4 regions of the Rhodoferax sp. AJA081-3 genome follow, and region 2 is predicted to be linked to each of the others. Evidence: predicted binding sites of a transcription regulator. Region 2 holds the regulator's gene; each other region holds the start of a gene.
What was found. Region 2 encodes sigma-54, which starts transcription at its own class of promoters, with help from an activator protein. Its sites were predicted from a motif close to TGGCANGNAANCTGCTTT; they were not measured.

Region 1 (4,211 bases), 2.4 Mb from region 2:
GAATTGGAAAAAACGACTTCGGCATTGGGGCAGACCACGGCCACCAGGGTGGCCAGCAGGTCAAATGACTGGTACTGGGTGGACGTGTCCAAATCGCTTATTTCAACGCGGAGCTGGACTGTGGTGCAGCCGATGGCACACGGCTGAGTTCGCGGCGAATGCCGTCGATATCACGCTCATTGCGGCTGATCTTGGCCTTGAGGTCGGCCACGCGGTCCAGATACTTCTGGTTGTTACGGGTCTCGGCACCCAGTTTTTCGGGCTCACCGTTGTTGAATTCCTTGAGCAGCTCTGCATGCAGGGCCTCTGCCCGTTTTAGCTCTGATTCCAGAATCAGGCGTGAATCCGAGTCCTTGGCGCGCTGTTCTCCCGCATCCACCCTTTGGCTGGGCTGGGTCGCTGCGGCCACACGTGTACCACCACCGCTGGGTTTTTGGGCCTGCACCACCGTGACATTGCCGCCGGAAATCAGCTTGCAGTGCTTGGCCTGTGCCTCGGGAACCGTGTTGGTGTATTCGTTGCCACACCGGTAGATACGGTCCTGGGCCCAGCTGGTGGAGCCACTGGCCGCAACCAACAAGGGAATCAGTAAAAGAGGAATATTCATTCTGTGTCCACGCAACAAAGTGCAGGGCTGGATAGTCAGTATGCGTCAAAAAACGCGAAAAACAAAATAACCGGCAGTCTAGCTGGACATTGGACACACTTCATAACAACAGGTTCCAAAGAAAAAGGACGGCGTGTGCCGTCCTTTTTTCGCGGTTGGGGGTAGGCGTTGTTCAACCAGCGCCTGCCCCAAGGGCATTACAGAGAGAAGTACATGTCGAATTCGACAGGGTGCACCGACATACGGTAACGCGTGACTTCGGTCATCTTCAGTTCGATGTAGGCATCGATCATGGAGTCGGTGAACACACCACCCTTGGTCAGGAACGCGCGGTCCTTGTCCAGATGCTCCAGCGCCTGGTCCAGGCTGTGGCACACGGTGGGTACCTTTGCATCTTCCTCGGGAGGCAGATGGTAGAGGTCCTTGGTGGCTGCTTCGCCGGGATGGATCTTGTTTTCCACGCCGTCCAAACCTGCCATCAGCAGGGCCGAGAAGCCCAGGTAGGGGTTCATCAGTGGATCGGGGAAGCGGGCTTCCACGCGACGGCCCTTGGGGTTGGCAACAAACGGGATGCGGATCGATGCAGAACGGTTCTTGGCCGAGTACGCCAGCTTGACCGGTGCTTCGAAGTGGGGAACCAGGCGCTTGTAGCTGTTGGTGCCGGGGTTGGTGATGGCGTTCAGGGCACGTGCGTGCTTGATGATGCCGCCGATGTAATACAGCGCAAAGTCGCTCAAACCAGCATAACCGTCGCCAGCAAACAGGTTCTTGCCGTCTTTCCACACGGACTGGTGCACGTGCATGCCGGAGCCGTTGTCGCCATGGTAGGGCTTGGGCATGAAGGTGGCGGTCTTGCCGTAGGCATTGGCCACGTTCTGGATCACATACTTCTGCAGCATGGTCCAGTCAGCGCGCTCAACCAGGGTGGAGAAACGTGTGCCGATTTCATTCTGGCCAGCGCCCGCCACTTCGTGGTGGAACACTTCGACCGGGATGCCCAGGGATTCGAGGATCAGGGACATCTCGGCGCGCATGTCTTGCGTGCTGTCAACCGGAGGAACGGGGAAGTAGCCGCCCTTGACGGTGGGACGGTGGCCACGGTTGCCGCCTTCGAGCTTGGAACCGGTGTTCCACGGTGCTTCGTACTCTTCGATTTCGTAGAAGGTGTTGCTGGGCTCGGTGCTCCAGCGCACGCCGTCAAACAAGAAGAATTCTGGCTCTGGGCCGAAGTAGGCTGTGTCGCCAATGCCGCTGGCCTTGAGGTAGGCTTCTGCGCGCTTGGCAATGGAACGGGGGTCGCGGTCATAGGCCTTGCCGTCCGATGGCTCCACCACATCACAGTTCATGATGATGGTGGTTTCTTCAAAGAAGGGGTCGATGTTGGCGGTATTGGGGTCCGGCATCAACAACATGTCGGAAGCTTCGATACCTTTCCAGCCGGCGATGGACGAGCCGTCGAATGCGTGGCCAGAGGAAAACTTGTCTTCGTCAAAATGGGAAACAGGTACCGTGGTGTGCTGCTGCTTGCCACGGGTATCGGTGAAACGGAAGTCAACAAACTTGACTTCGTTTTCTTTCACCATCTTCATCACGTCTGCGACGGTCTTGGCCATCAAATACTCCTGTTACAAAAAAAACGCACGGTTATTAAAGGTTTGCCCCATCCACAATGCAGCTTTTGTGCCAACCGCTGCCGGGGACCCCAATTTGGTAAAGCACTCTATTCTGCACCGATAAACCGGCTTTTCCGCCGTACGGCTGCAAAGTCAAAACCCGGTGGCAAAGACACACAAGCCCCATGCACCAAATTGGGATTTACCCACCGGGCACGCATTTGGTGCGCTTTTATCACTGCACCAATTTTGGGCTTTCTGCTGTTGGTGCAGCGTCGAGCAGGCGTGCACGCATATCGGGCGCCGGTGTATCCACACCCGCAGGGCGCCGCAGAATGTGCAAAAGTGCCAGGCAATAGTGCGCAAACCACAGCGATGAAAAGGCAAACACCAGGGTATAGATCCAGATCGCCATGGGCGCCAAGAATACAAACCAGGGCGGGAAGAAGGCCACCGACCCCCACACCAGACTGGGCGCCGCGCCCAGGTAACCCGACAACACACCCATACCCAGCAACTGGGGGCGGTACTGTTTCATGATGGTGTGGATTTCGTCCCGGCTGGCATGGGTGGCCAGGGCATCAAACGCCATGATCCGGTAGGTCAGCCAGCCCCAGATCAAGGGTGGCAATACCAGCACCAGCGGCGGCACAAACCACAGGGGGATAGAGACCAACAGCGCCAGCAAGGCCATCAGCACCGAGCCCAGAGACCACAGCACACTTTGCAGGAACGACGCCCCGTTGCGCTCCTCCAGGCCGGCAAACCGGCGCTGCGCCACCAGGCGCACGAGCACCGGTGTCATCAACAGGGCGACCACCAGCAGACAGAGGATGACGATGACGGGTGTCACCGTAAATATGACGATCAGCGGTGCCAGCACCGTCTTGATACGCCCCAGGCCCATGGTGTCGAGCCAGGCCCAGCCATGGTTGACAAAGGTGGAGGACTCCAGCACCAAGCGGACCTGGTCCATGGCATGGTCCCAAAACAGATAACCCGCGCCCACCGTCACCCCGATGACAAGCGCCAGGGGCAGCAAGGACAACAAGATTACCCGGGGCCGCAAGCAGTACAGCGCCGCACGCCAGAATGCGTCAACAAGCAGATTCATGCGCCAAGCATAACGCCCTTGGGGGCCGTTTCACCGCTGGGCCGCCCCGAGGTGAAACACGGCCCCCTCGGGGGGAAGCGACCCGCGCAAGCGGCGGAGCGTGGGGGCAAAAAAAACCTAGGCTTGGCCAACCAAGCGCTTCAGGCCTTGCCATTGCTGGCTCCAGAAGCCGCGGCCATAGTCCCTGCCCTGCTCCACCTGGTCGCGCACGCCGGTGGGGTCAAACCGGTACTCAAAATTGGCCGTGCCAAACAACATGTCCCACCAGGGCAGCAAAACACCAAAATTGGCTCCGCCCAGGGTGTTCTTGCCTTGGGACTCATGGCCAATTCCCACGGAATGGTGCAGTCGGTGAAACCGTGGGCTAACCCACAACCGCTCCCCGATACGGCCAAACCACAGCCGCAGGTTGGCGTGCTGAAAACTCTCGCTCAGTTGGGTAAACGCACTGATGGCCACAAACTGCCCCGGCGCCACACCCACCATTTGCGCCACCACCACCATCAGGGTGTCGCGCAGCAAATCGTCCAGCAGGTGGTTGCGGTTGTCGCTCCACATGGTCATTTGCCGCTGCGAATGGTGCAGTGCATGCAGGCGCCACCACCATTCAAACCGATGCTGGCCGCGGTGCACCCAATAGTTGAAAAAATCCAGAAACACCAGGTACAACACAAAACTGACCAGAGGAAGGTCCGTCACGCCGGGCCACAGGGCGTCCAGGTGGAAGGTCTCCCAGCCCGCCACGCGCAGGCGTCCCAACAACTCGTCAAACAAAGGCGCCGTGGAGAAAAACAGGGCCAAGCGGAACAAGCCCAGGCGGTGGATCACGGTGTAGAGCATGTCGGTGCGGATGGTGGCGCGGTCCACAATGGGCTCC
Region 2 (4,211 bases):
GGCACGCGCTGGCAACAGGCTCAGTACAATCGTTCAAGCTCGCTCTGAGCAAGTTCCGTGCCTTTATGAAAAAACCACCCCTATTCCTGCTGCTGTTGGCCCTGTGTGCGGCGTTGGCCCTGCCTGCGTGGGCGGAGAAGGCCGACCGCAAGAAAGATACGTTTTTCGAAGCTGACAGCTTGCGCATCGATGATGTGAAGCAGACCAGCGTGTTCTCAGGAAACGTTGTGATGACCAAGGGCACCATCATCGTTCGTGCCGCCAAGATTGATGTGCGCCAAACCCCTGATGGTTTTGAATTGGCCGTCATCACCGGCACCCCCGACAAACCGGCTTTTTTCCGGCAGAAGCGTGACGCGGTGGACGAATTTATCGAGGTCGAGAGTGAACGCATCGATTACGACGGTAGCGCCGACATCGTCAAATTCACCGGCAAGGCCCAGTTGCGCCGCCTGCGCGGTGCGGAGCTGGCCGATGAAATCAGTGGCGCGGTCATCGTGTATGAAAACCTCACCGACAAATTCAGCGTGGACGGCAGCAGCACGGCCGCCGCCAGCCCCGGCGTGACCCCAGCACCGGGCGGCCGGGTGCGTGCCATGTTGACGCCCAAGCCGGAAGCGGTGGCGTCTGCCACCCCGGCCGCCAAAACACCGGTGCAACCCGGCCCAACCTTGCGCCCCTCTGCCACCCTGGGGAGTAACCCCCAGTGAGTGAATCGGTAGAGACGGTGCCCGACACCGCGGTCGGGCGGCTGGAAGTCAGCCATATCCAGAAGTCTTACGGCAAACGCCAGGTCGTCAAAGACGTGTCGCTGACCGTACGCACCGGCGAGGTGGTGGGCCTGCTGGGCCCCAATGGCGCGGGCAAGACCACGTCGTTTTACATCATCGTGGGCCTGCTGCGCGCCAGTGCGGGCGACATCACCATCGACGGCCACTCCATCGAACACATGCCCATCCACCGCCGCGCACGCCTGGGTCTGGGTTATCTGCCACAAGAAGCGTCGATCTTCCGCAAACTCAATGTGGAAGACAACGTGCGCGCCGTGCTGGAACTGCAGCACGACGAGGCTGGCAAGCCGCTGAATGGTGCCGAAATCGAGCGCCGCCTGACCGCCCTGCTGCAAGACCTGCGGGTGGAGCATCTGCGCGAATCCCCGGCCCTGGCCCTGTCCGGTGGCGAACGCCGCCGGGTGGAGATCGCCCGGGCGCTGGCCACGCGGCCCCGGTTTATTCTGCTGGACGAGCCCTTTGCCGGTATCGACCCGATCGCCGTGATCGAGATCCAGCGCATCATCAATTTCCTGAAGTCGCGTGACATTGGGGTGTTGATCACCGACCACAATGTGCGCGAGACCCTGGGCATTTGTGACCACGCCTACATCATCAGTGATGGCACGGTGCTGGCCGAAGGCACCCCCGCCGAGATCGTGGCCAACGCCGATGTACGCCGCGTGTACCTCGGCGAACATTTCAAAATGTGATGGATATGGCCCCCACGCTCCACCGCTGCGCGGGTCGCTGCCCCCCGAGGGGGCTAATTTGCCTTGGGGCGGCCCGGCAGCAAATTGCCGTTCCCGCCGACTACCGGTCTGATTTGCTATGAAGCAGGGCCTTTCTCTACGCGTTTCGCAGCACCTGGCGCTCACGCCCCAGTTGCAGCAGTCCATCCGCCTCTTGCAACTCTCCACGCTGGAACTCAGTCAGGAGGTGGAGCAGATGCTGGACGAGAACCCCTTCCTGGAGCTGACCCAGGACGAGGCCGTGCGCGAGGACTTTGGCCTGGCCCAGGCCGACACACCGGTCAGCGCCGGTGAGCGCGAAGCCGAGGTTGCTCCTGCTTCCATAGCAGACTATGCAGATTCCACGGGGGCTAGCGGCACAAAAGACGAAGAGACAACGCCGCTGGGCAGCGGTGACGATGAGCCCAGCTGGGACGGCGACGGCACCACCGAGATGGTGCCCGACGATGGCGAATGGGGCACGGACGCCAAAGCCAAAGCCAACAACTTAGGCGACGGCGAAGATACCGACGCCACCGAGTTGGCCCGCACGCAGGAATCCTTGCAGTCCTTTTTGCACCGCCAGGCCCTGAGCCTCAGGCTGAGCGAGACCGACGCCAGCGCGTTGCGCTTTCTGATCGAGTCGCTGAACGACGACGGCTACTTGGAAGACCCCTTGCCCGACCTGGCCCGCAGCCTGGCCGGTGACGACGAAGAACAGGTTGAAGACCTGGTGCACCACTTCACGGTGGCCTTGGGTCTGCTGCACAGCCTGGAGCCAGCAGGCGTGGGCGCGCGCGACCTAGGCGAATGCCTGCGCCTGCAGCTGCGCGCCCAACTGGACGACGCGCTGAACCCGCCCGAGCCCGAATACGCCAGCCTGTTGGCACTGGCTTTGCGCATCTGCGGCCAGCCCATGGATTTGCTGGCCCGCCGCGATGTCAAAAATCTGGTCCAACGCTGTGGTGGCACCGATGCACAAACGCGCGAAGCCATCACACTGATCGCCCGGCTGGAGCCCAAACCCGGGCGCCGCTTCATCGACGTGGAGCGCAATATTGTGGTGCCCGACGTGTTGGTGGTGGCCGCAGGCAAGGCCCGCAATGGCATCAACCCGCAGTTCCGCGTCATGCTCAACCCCGAGGTCATGCCCAAGCTGCGGGTGCACGACATTTATGCCAACGTGCTGCGCAACCACCGCGGTGGCGGCAAAGACAGCGCCAGTTACGCCGGCCTGCAGCAGCGCCTGCAAGAGGCCCGCTGGTTCATCAAGAACATCCAGCAGCGCTTTGACACCATCCTGCGCGTCAGCACGGCCATTGTGGAGCGACAAAAGGGCTTCTTCTCCCACGGCGAGATGGCCATGCGCCCACTGGTGCTGCGTGAGATTGCGGATGAGCTGGGTTTGCACGAGTCCACCATCAGCCGCGTCACCACCGCCAAATACATGGCCACGCCGTTTGGCACCTTTGAGCTGAAGTACTTCTTTGGCTCTGGCCTGGGCACCGAGTCTGGCGGCAACGCGTCCAGCACCGCCGTGCGTGCGCTGATCAAGCAATTCATCAGCGCCGAGAGCGACAAGAAGCCCTTGAGCGATAACCAGATTTCCGAAATGCTCAAAGAGCAGGGCATTGAATGCGCCCGCCGCACCGTGGCCAAATACCGTGAGGGGCTGAAGATTGCTCCCGCTTCACTGAGGAAGGCCCTATGAATCAACTCCAAATTTTCCTCCCCTGCGCCGCCGGCGTGGAAGACCTGTTGGCCCACGAGGTGCACGACCTGACCGGCCTGATGGGTGAAGACCTGCTGACTCGCCGCGGTGGTGTCATGGCCCGGGCCTCGTGGCGCGATGCCATGCGCCTGAACCTGCACAGCCGTCTGGCGCAGCGGGTACTGGTGCAACTGTCTTACTCTGAATACCGCAGCGAACAAGACCTGTACCGTGCGGCCAGTGACGTGGCGTGGGAGATCTGGTTCACACCCAAACAGTCCATCAAGGTCGAGGTGACGGCGCAGCACAGTCCTTTGACTTCTTTGAACTTTGCCGGACTCAAGATCAAGGACGCCGTGTGTGACCGCTTCCGCGACAAGGCCCACGGCGTGCGCCCGGACGTCAACACCCAGTGGCCCGATGTGCGCATCTACGCCCACCTGACCACCGACACCTGTTCGTTGTACATCGACACCTCGGGAGAACCCCTGTTCAAACGCGGCTGGCGCGAGGACAAGGGCGAGGCGCCACTAAAAGAAACCCTTGCCGCGGCCATGATTGCCGCCAGCGGCTGGGCCGATGGCGACGACGATCTGTTGCCGCTGTATGACCCCTGCTGCGGCAGCGGCACCATTGCCATCGAAGCTGCACAGATCGCCTGCAATATTGCGCCGGGCAGCCTGCGCCGTTTTGCGTTTGAGAAATACATACCGTTCCAGCAACACGTGTGGGACGCGATCAAGGCCGATGCCGCCGCCGCAGTGGTCAAACCCGAGCCGGGCCAGAAAGCCCTGATCTATGGCAGCGATGTGGCCCACCGCATGGTGGACTTTGCCCAGCGTAATGCCGAACGCGCCGGTGTGGCCGATGTCATCGAATTCCGCGGTGGTGATGCCTTGCAACGTATGCCGCCTACCGACATACCGGGCGTGCTGCTGCTGAACCCGCCGTATGGAGATCGTATCGCCGTGGCCGGTGTCAGCGGTGCGGGCGCCCGAC
Region 3 (4,211 bases), 2.5 Mb from region 2:
CAGGTAGGCGCGTGAGTCGCCCACATGGGCCAGCGCGTAAGACTGGCCGCGCAGCACCACGGCGGTGAGTGTGGTCATGCCCACTGCGGGCTGGCGGCGGCGGTTGATGCCGCACAACCAGGCGTTCTGGCTGCTGATGATGCGGTCCAGTGCCACGGTGGCGTCCCAGGTCTCAGGGGTGCCAAAGTAATCGCGCAGCAGGCTGACCACGGTGGTTTGCGCTGCCTCTTTGCCCATGCCCCCGCGGCTGACGCCATCGGCCACGGCCGCGATGACACCCATGCCCTCCAGCCCCGGCTCGGGCATCAGGGCGCCGCAAAAGTCTTCGTTGCTGTCTTTGGTGCCCGCGCTGGAGGCGAAGCCTATGTCGAGTTCAAATGCCATGCACCAAATGTAAGCAATAACAGTGCCTGTGCACCATTTATGCGCCGGTCAACATCTGCATACTGTGTTCGTAGTGGGCGGACAGCTGCTCCAGAACGGCCAGCAAACTCTCACTGGCCCCGGCTAAACCGTTCAACTGCGCGGCCTCCCCTGCCCCTGGTGCCGCCTTGGTAGCTGCCAGCAGCGTCAACCAGCCAACACCAGCCGACTCCAGCGCGGTATGGATGTCGGGCGTGCTCAGCGGCAGGCTGTTGAGGTAGGTCAACGCGGCTTCAAACGCGGCGCGCGACTCGGCCATGCCGGTGGCGCTGCGCGTCTGCAATGGCGCATCACCCAGCAGAGCCAGTACGGCGTATTTGGCAAAGCGTTGCGACAGCATGCGCTGGCGCCCGGCCAGGTTCAGCACGCGCAGTGGGGGCGCGGGGCTGGCGCTTTCTAGCTGGCCGGTCAGGCGCTCAGCACCTTGCAAGAGGTGCTCGGCCAGTTCATCCAGCCGGGCATAGGCCGCCACCGTAGCCTCCGAGCCTGGGCTCGCCCGCAGCACGGGCTGCAGGTCAGCCCACGTCTGCTGCACCTGGCCCAGCAGGTCGCCATAGGTGGCCTGTGACAGGCTTTTGCCCAGATAGGCCAGGTTCGCATCGATGCGCTGCACCGACTCTGCCAGCTGCTGCGCAAAAGGCCCTGCGCCCACCACACCTTGCAGCACCTGCAGCGTGACCAGGCGCTGCGACAACATGCGCAGCTGGCCGCAGCGGTTCACATCTTCCGCAAAACGGGCGGATTGCACGATGTGCTGCGACACCTGGCCCAGCCGTTGGTTGGTGTGCATGGAGGCGGTGCGCAGGATGTGGAAGGCGTCGTCGTCCGACAGCTGCTGGGTCTGCATCAATATGCCCTTGGCCCGCTCCACCAACTTGCGTTCTTCAAAACGGGTGGAGATGTCGGCCAGGGCCTGGGCTTGCGCCTGGGTCTGGCGAAAGCGGGCCTGGGCCAGGTGCACCAGGGCGCGCAGGCGCGCTGCGCCATACCCATTGACTTCGTAACCGTGGATGCCGGAGGCCAGGGCGCGGTCCATATGGTCGACATTCGTATCCGCGGTGAACACAATAACGGCGCAAGGCGCCATGTCAGCAATGGCGGCGGTGGCCTTGAACAGGGTCTCGTCGGGCGCGGGCGCATCACAAATGAGCACATCTGGTGCATGGCGCACCACTTCCTGCAACAACTTGGCGCGGTCTTGCACCGTGGCCAGCACTTCGATACCGGCGGCGGCCAGATCAGCCGCCAGGGGGTGGGCCGTTTTTAAACCATTCACATGGACCAGGGCAGTCGTCATAAAAACACGGTTCTCAGAGGGGAAACGGGTGACCGGCATGCAAGACACACACCAGCGCCACGGGTTTTGGGGACCAAAGTCAGGGTTAACACCATCATATGGCACAGCTCTTGCATAAAGGGTAGCGGGCGTAACGGCGCGCCCCTGACCTTAGCGATTGCACTGCGGGTTCTGCATACAACGACGTATGCACGTGAGTATTTGGTGTACCGGCCACGTGGCCATGTTTGAACTATTCCCTTTTCTCTTTTTGTTTGGCAGGTGGAGCATCCACGTGCTGATGGTTTTCGATACCAGGAGTGGCCGCAATGAAAAAATCCAAGTTGGTAATGATAGGCAATGGCATGGCGGGCGTTCGCACGCTGGAAGAGTTGCTGAAGATTGCACCCGATCTGTACGACATCACCGTTTTTGGCGCCGAGCCCCACCCCAACTACAACCGCATCCTGCTCTCGCCCGTGTTGGCCGGCGAGCAGACGATTGAAGAAATCGTGCTGAACTCCTGGGAGTGGTACACCGACAACCACATCACCCTGCATGCCGGCTGGACCGTGACCGAAGTGGACCGCGTCAAACGCATCGTGCACGCCACCAATGCCGCCGGCGAAAAAATCAGCACCGAATACGACCGCCTGCTGATGTGCACCGGCTCTAACGCTTTTATCCTGCCCGTGCCCGGCAAGGACCTGAAGGGTGTGATCGCCTACCGCGACATTGCCGACACCAACGCCATGATCGAAGCGGCCACGCAATACAAGAACGCCGTTGTCATCGGCGGCGGCCTCTTGGGCCTGGAAGCGGCCAACGGCCTGATGCTGCGCGGCATGAACGTGACCGTGGTGCACGTGATGCCCACACTCATGGAGCGCCAGCTGGACACCGTAGCCGGCAAGATGCTGCAAAAGTCGCTGGAAGACCGGGGCCTGAAGTTCCTGATCGGCGCACAAACCCAGGAGCTGGTCGGTGGCGAGAACGACGGCAAAGGTGGCCGCGTCACTGCGATCAAGTTCAAGGATGGCACCGAAGCCGCTGCCGACCTGGTCGTCATGGCGGTCGGCATACGCCCCAATACCGCGCTGGCCGAATCCATGCGCCTGCACTGCAACAAGGGCATCGTTGTCAACGACACCATGCAAACCACAACCGATGCACGCATCTACAGCGTGGGTGAATGCGCGGCCCACCGCGGCATCGCCTACGGTCTGGTGGCCCCGCTGTTTGAGCAGGCCAAGGTGGCCGCCAACCACCTGGCGCAGTACGGCATTGGCCGCTACCAGGGCTCGTTGACATCGACCAAACTCAAGGTCACCGGTATCGATTTGTTCAGCGCGGGTGACTTCGCCGGCGGAGAAGGCACCGAAGAACTGGTGATGAGCGACCCCTATGGCGGCGTCTACAAGAAACTGGTCATCAAGAACGACAAACTGGTCGGCGCCTGCCTGTATGGCGACACCGTGGACGGCAGCTGGTACTTCAAACTGCTGCGCGATGGCCGCTCCATCAGTGACATCCGTGACAAGCTGATGTTTGGCGAGAGCAATATTGGCGATGCCGGTCACGAAGGCCACAGCAAGGCCGCCACCATGCCCGACGATGCCGAGGTCTGCGGCTGCAACGGTGTCAACAAGGGCACGATCTGCAAGGCCATCCGCGAAAAAGGTCTCTTCACGCTGGATGAGGTCAAGAAACACACCAAGGCCAGCGCCTCCTGCGGCTCCTGCACCGGCCTGGTGGAACAGATCATCATGTTCACCGCCGGTGGCGACTACTCGGCCACACCCAAGACCAAGGCCATGTGCAGCTGCACCGACCACGGCCACCAGGCCGTGCGGGATGCCATCCGCACCAACAAAATACTCACCATTGCCGACACCTTCAAGTTCATGGACTGGAAGACGCCCAATGGTTGCTCCAGCTGCCGCCCGGCCATCAACTACTACCTGATCTCCACCTGGCCCAAGGATGCCAAGGATGACCCACAAAGCCGCTTCATCAACGAACGCAGCCATGCCAACATCCAGAAAGACGGCACCTACAGCGTGATCCCGCGCATGTGGGGCGGCGAGACCACGGCCGACGAACTGCGCCGCATTGCGGATGCGGTGGACAAGTACAAGATCCCCACCGTCAAGGTCACCGGCGGCCAGCGTATCGACTTGCTGGGCGTGAAGAAAGAAGACCTGCAAAACGTGTGGAAAGACATCGGCATGCCATCCGGCCACGCCTATGCCAAGGCCCTGCGCACCGTCAAGACCTGTGTGGGCAGCGAGTGGTGCCGCATGGGCACACAGGACAGCACCCAGATGGGCAAGGACCTGGAGCGCGCCATGTGGCGCATGTATGCCCCACACAAGGTCAAGTTCGCCGTGAGCGGCTGCCCGCGCAATTGCGCAGAGTCCGGCATCAAGGACGTGGGCGTGATTGGTGTGGACAGCGGCTGGGAGATGTACATCGCCGGCAACGGCGGCATCAAGACCGAGGTGGCGCACTT
Region 4 (4,211 bases), 2.5 Mb from region 2:
CCATGCGCCCGCTGGGAGTGGTCAGCTGCAGGCTGCCGGACTCCAGCACATAGAGGAACTTGGCCGCGCTGTCTTTTTCGTACAGCGTCTCACCCGCTGCAAACTCCACGGTGTGCAGGCCACCGAGCAGGCGCGCAAGCTGGGGGCCAGACAGGTCGGCAAACAGAACATCCCGGCGCAAAAGTGCAATGTGTTGCGCCACGTGTTCGGAGACTGCAGGTGCGGGTGGGGACATGGAATGCGCCAATTGCTATTCAATTTATAGCTACCGAAGCCCGCTTTAGGGGGGCTACAGCACGATTTGGCACCCATTAAAACACTATGGCGTTAAAAAACAAGCCGGTAAAACGGCAATGGCACAGGCACACACATGCCGCGGGCAAAATGGCACACATGCCAACCCAACACCCCACATTGACCGACACCGACATCGCCAACATCGAGCGCGCCACACTCGACGCAGTGGCCCCGCCCGCCGTTGAAGCCATCGACCACTGGCTGCTGCCCTTTGACACCTCCACCATAGGCCGCGCCAAAAGCGCCGTGCCCTTGCGCCACCACACGCTGGATGCCGCGCAGATAGCCGGTATCGAAGCCCTGTACGCCGCACGCGGTCTGCAGGCCGCGTTTCGGGTGGCAGACGTACCGGGCCTGGCCAATATCCATGCCGAACTGCAGCGCCTGGGCTACCGCGCCGACCAGCCCACCCTGGTGCAGGTGGGCACGGTGCACCAGATGCGCGCGGTCTGCCAAGCGAATCCCGCCGACACCAGCACCACCCCCACGCCCGAATGGTCGGCCATCTACCTGAGCGAGGGTTTTGACCCGGTAGACGGCGCCCACCGCATCCAGGCGCTGAGCCGCAGCCGCCACCTGGTGTATGCCAGCGTGCAAGAGGCGGGGCAGGCCGTGGCGGCGGGCACCGCATCACTCAGCCAGGGCTGGGCCAGCATCCACGGCATGCGCACAGCAGCCAATAGCCGGGGCCGCGGTTTGGCGGCACGGGTTTTGGCGGGTTTGGCCGATGCCGCGGCGCAGCAGGGCCTGGAGCGCGTCTTTCTGCAGGTGGAAGAAGGCAACCACTCCGCACTGGCCCTGTATCGCCGCGCCAGGTTTGCCACCGCATGGCGCTACCACTACTGGCGTAAACCCTGAAACTGGCGCGAATATTGCATCGCAAACACCATGCAAGAAGCCCTGCGCATTGTTGTGATTGCCCCCGACCTGGACATTGCCGACCCCGGCGACACCCAGGCGCTGGACCAGGCCGAACGCTCGCGCAGCCTGCGTATTGGGCTGCTGGAGAGTGGCTTCAACCTGATCGCGGTGCTGCCGGCCGACACCTTTTTGCACGAGCGCCTGGCCCAGCTGCAGCCCGACATCATCATCCTGGATGCCGAAAGCGAGGCGCGGGATGCGCTGGAGCATGTGGTGATGGCCACGCGTGATGCACGCCGCCCCATTGTCATGTTCACCAATGACAGCGATGCGTCGAACGCCCGCGCCGCCGTGGCAGCCGGTGTGTCGGCCTATGTCGTAGCGGGCCTGCAACCCGAACGCATACGCCCCATTCTGGACGTGGCCATGGCCCGTTTCGAGCAGGACCAGGCCCTGCGCGCAGAGTTGGCCGACGCCAAGACCGAAGTACAGGATCTGAATACCGAGCTGAAGAACCGCCGCATCATCGACCGCGCCAAGGGTCTGCTGATGCAGCGCCAAGGCCTGAGTGAACAGGCCGCTTACGAGAAGCTGCGCAAGTCCGCCATGGACAAGGGGCTCAAGGTGGTGGATGTATCCCAGCGCATGTTGGATGCGATGGATCTATTGGGATAGTTTCACCGCCGGGCCGTCCCAAGGTGAAACAGCCCCCTTGGGGGGCAGTGACCCGCGCAGCGGCGGAACGTGGGGGTCACATTAGGCTAGGTTCATGGCGCGGGCCAGCGCAAACACACTGTTCACACACAAACCCGGCATGGCCTGCGCAGGTTTGCCCCGCGACACCGCACAGTCCCGCCCATACTGGGTGATCACATAGTGGGCACAGGTGATGTTTTTGCCGGGCCCCAGGCTGGTGGTAGACCGTGTGGCCTCTACCGCACCCAAAATTTCCAGCCGCGCCAGTCGGTTGCGGGTGGAGATTTCGGGTGCGCTGACGTCATGCGCCAGCTCCCGTATCGACATCGCCCGGTTCTGCGCGGCCAGGTGGCGCAGTATTTCCAGCGATTCGGGCCATTGCTCGACCGGAACCTTGCGATTGGTGGTGTGGGCCTTGGTGGTTTCGATGGTGGAGGTCATGGAGTATTTGTCGACCAACTACCGGCATTTCTTGAGCGCAGCGCTCGTTTTGGTGCAGTGCACAAGCTTGGTGCTGACCACACCCAGCGCCGGTGCCTTTGAATGAAATTGGCCTCTAGCCCCCGTGAAATATGACTGTATTGCTATCAATATAGGACTAATTGGTCTGCACCGACCCACACCGGTGTCGAAAAAATAGCTGGCACGCTCATTGCGTATACCCATACAAGACCAAGGATGGTCGTAGACAAGCAGCACCCAACGGCGGGTACTGCGCGTCAACCCCCCGGACAAAGGCGTCCCCACCGGTACGCGGCTTTTAACCAAGCTGTGTGCCGAGTGAGGACGCCTTTTTTCGTTCCTAAATGTCAACATTTTTGAAAGCTGTTCGCCATGACTGATTTCTTGCACAACCACCTCAGCCGCCGCAAAGTGCTGCAGTCCGCCGCCCTGGGTGCCGTCGGCATCTCGCCGGCACTGCGCTCTGTTGTCTACGCCGCGGGCTCCGACGCGCCAGAGAAAACCGAGGTCAAGATTGGCTTCATCCCGCTGACCGACTGCGCCAGCGTGGTCATGGCTTCTGTGCTGGGCCTGGACAAAAAATACGGCGTCAAGATCATCCCCAGCAAGGAAGCCAGCTGGGCCGGCGTGCGCGACAAGCTGGTCAATGGTGAACTGGACTTTGCCCATTCGCTGTACGGCCTGATCTACGGCGTGCACCTGGGCATCAGCGGCCCCAAGAAAGACATGGCCGTGATGATGACGCTGAACCAGAACGGCCAGGCCATCACCCTGTCCAAAAAACTGGCCGACAAGGGCGCGGTTGACGGCGCCGGACTGGCCAAGCTGATGGCTGCCGAGAAGCGGGAATACACCTTTGCCCAGACCTTCCCCACCGGCACCCACGCCATGTGGCTTTACTACTGGCTGGCGGCCAATGGCATCAACCCCATGCAAGACGCCAAGGTCATCACCGTACCGCCACCCCAAATGGTGGCCAATATGCGGGTCGGCAATATGGATGGTTTCTGTGTGGGTGAACCCTGGAACCACCGCGCCATCATCGACGGCATCGGTGTCACGGCCACGACCACACAGGACATCTGGAAAGACCACCCCGAAAAGGTGCTGGGCACCACGGCCGAGTTTGTGAAGAAGTACCCCAACACGGCCCGCGCCGTGACGGCCGCCATCATCGAAGCCGGCCAGTGGATCGACGCCAGCCTGTCCAACAAAAACAAGATGGCCGAAACCATTGCCGACAAGAGTTATGTGAACACCGGTGTGGACGCCATCAACCAGCGCATTTTGGGCCGTTACCAGAACGGCATGGGCAAGACCTGGGACGACCCCAACCACATGAAGTTCTTCAACGAAGGTACAGTGAACTTCCCCTACCTGTCGGACGGCATGTGGTTCCTGACCCAGCACAAGCGCTGGGGCTTGCTCAAGGACCACCCCGACTACCTGGCCGTGGCCAAGCAGATCAACCAGATCGACATCTACAAGCAGGCCGCCACCGCTGCCAAGGCACCCATCCCCAAGGACGTGTTGCGTTCGGCCAAGCTGATGGACGGCGTGGTCTGGGACGGCAAGGACCCCAAGAAATACGCAGACGGTTTCAAGATCAAGGCCTGAGAACTTGCAGGACAGACCGCGGCGTAGCGGCGCTCTGTCCTCAACTGACTGAAAGGATTCCAAATGGTAAGCGCAGTTTTCCACTCACCCCTAGCCGCAGCCAGCGAGAGCATTGCTATGAAAAAAGAAGTGCCTCAGGCAACACCGACGGGGGCTACAGCCTCAAAAGCCTTAAACTCTTCCGCCCCGGCGGCAGGTGTAGCCACACCGGCCTCACCCGCCGTGCCACGCGATTGGCGGGGTGGCATCATGGCCGTGCTGGCACCGTTGATGGGCCT

Region 1: glnA (type I glutamate--ammonia ligase) is a predicted target of sigma-54. The motif match lies at 2,276-2,293, and genes of this name have one in related genera.
Region 3: nirB (nitrite reductase large subunit NirB) is a predicted target of sigma-54. The motif match lies at 1,820-1,837, and genes of this name have one in related genera.
Region 4: HZ993_RS24185 (CmpA/NrtA family ABC transporter substrate-binding protein) is a predicted target of sigma-54. The motif match lies at 2,496-2,513, and genes of this name have one in related genera.

The regions. Positions count from the first base shown of each region.
Region 1 is NZ_CP059068.1:96,750-100,960, reverse strand. Features, by position in the region: gene glnL (nitrogen regulation protein NR(II)) at 1-92, opposite strand, end outside; gene HZ993_RS00545 (hypothetical protein) at 98-607, opposite strand; gene glnA (type I glutamate--ammonia ligase) at 805-2,220, opposite strand; gene HZ993_RS00535 (EI24 domain-containing protein) at 2,456-3,334, opposite strand; gene HZ993_RS00530 (sterol desaturase family protein) at 3,452-4,211, opposite strand, start outside.
Region 2 is NZ_CP059068.1:2,470,445-2,474,655, reverse strand. Features, by position in the region: gene lptA (lipopolysaccharide transport periplasmic protein LptA) at 66-710, shown strand; gene lptB (LPS export ABC transporter ATP-binding protein) at 707-1,483, shown strand; gene rpoN (RNA polymerase factor sigma-54) at 1,602-3,212, shown strand; gene HZ993_RS11520 (class I SAM-dependent RNA methyltransferase) at 3,209-4,211, shown strand, end outside.
Region 3 is NZ_CP059068.1:5,148,511-5,152,721, reverse strand. Features, by position in the region: gene HZ993_RS24125 (bifunctional protein-serine/threonine kinase/phosphatase) at 1-384, opposite strand, end outside; gene HZ993_RS24120 (type IV pili methyl-accepting chemotaxis transducer N-terminal domain-containing protein) at 422-1,720, opposite strand; gene nirB (nitrite reductase large subunit NirB) at 2,029-4,211, shown strand, end outside.
Region 4 is NZ_CP059068.1:5,165,305-5,169,515, reverse strand. Features, by position in the region: gene HZ993_RS24205 (SLC13 family permease) at 1-235, opposite strand, end outside; gene HZ993_RS24200 (GNAT family N-acetyltransferase) at 394-1,155, shown strand; gene HZ993_RS24195 (ANTAR domain-containing response regulator) at 1,186-1,833, shown strand; gene HZ993_RS24190 (helix-turn-helix domain-containing protein) at 1,915-2,295, opposite strand; gene HZ993_RS24185 (CmpA/NrtA family ABC transporter substrate-binding protein) at 2,689-3,933, shown strand; gene ntrB (nitrate ABC transporter permease) at 3,997-4,211, shown strand, end outside.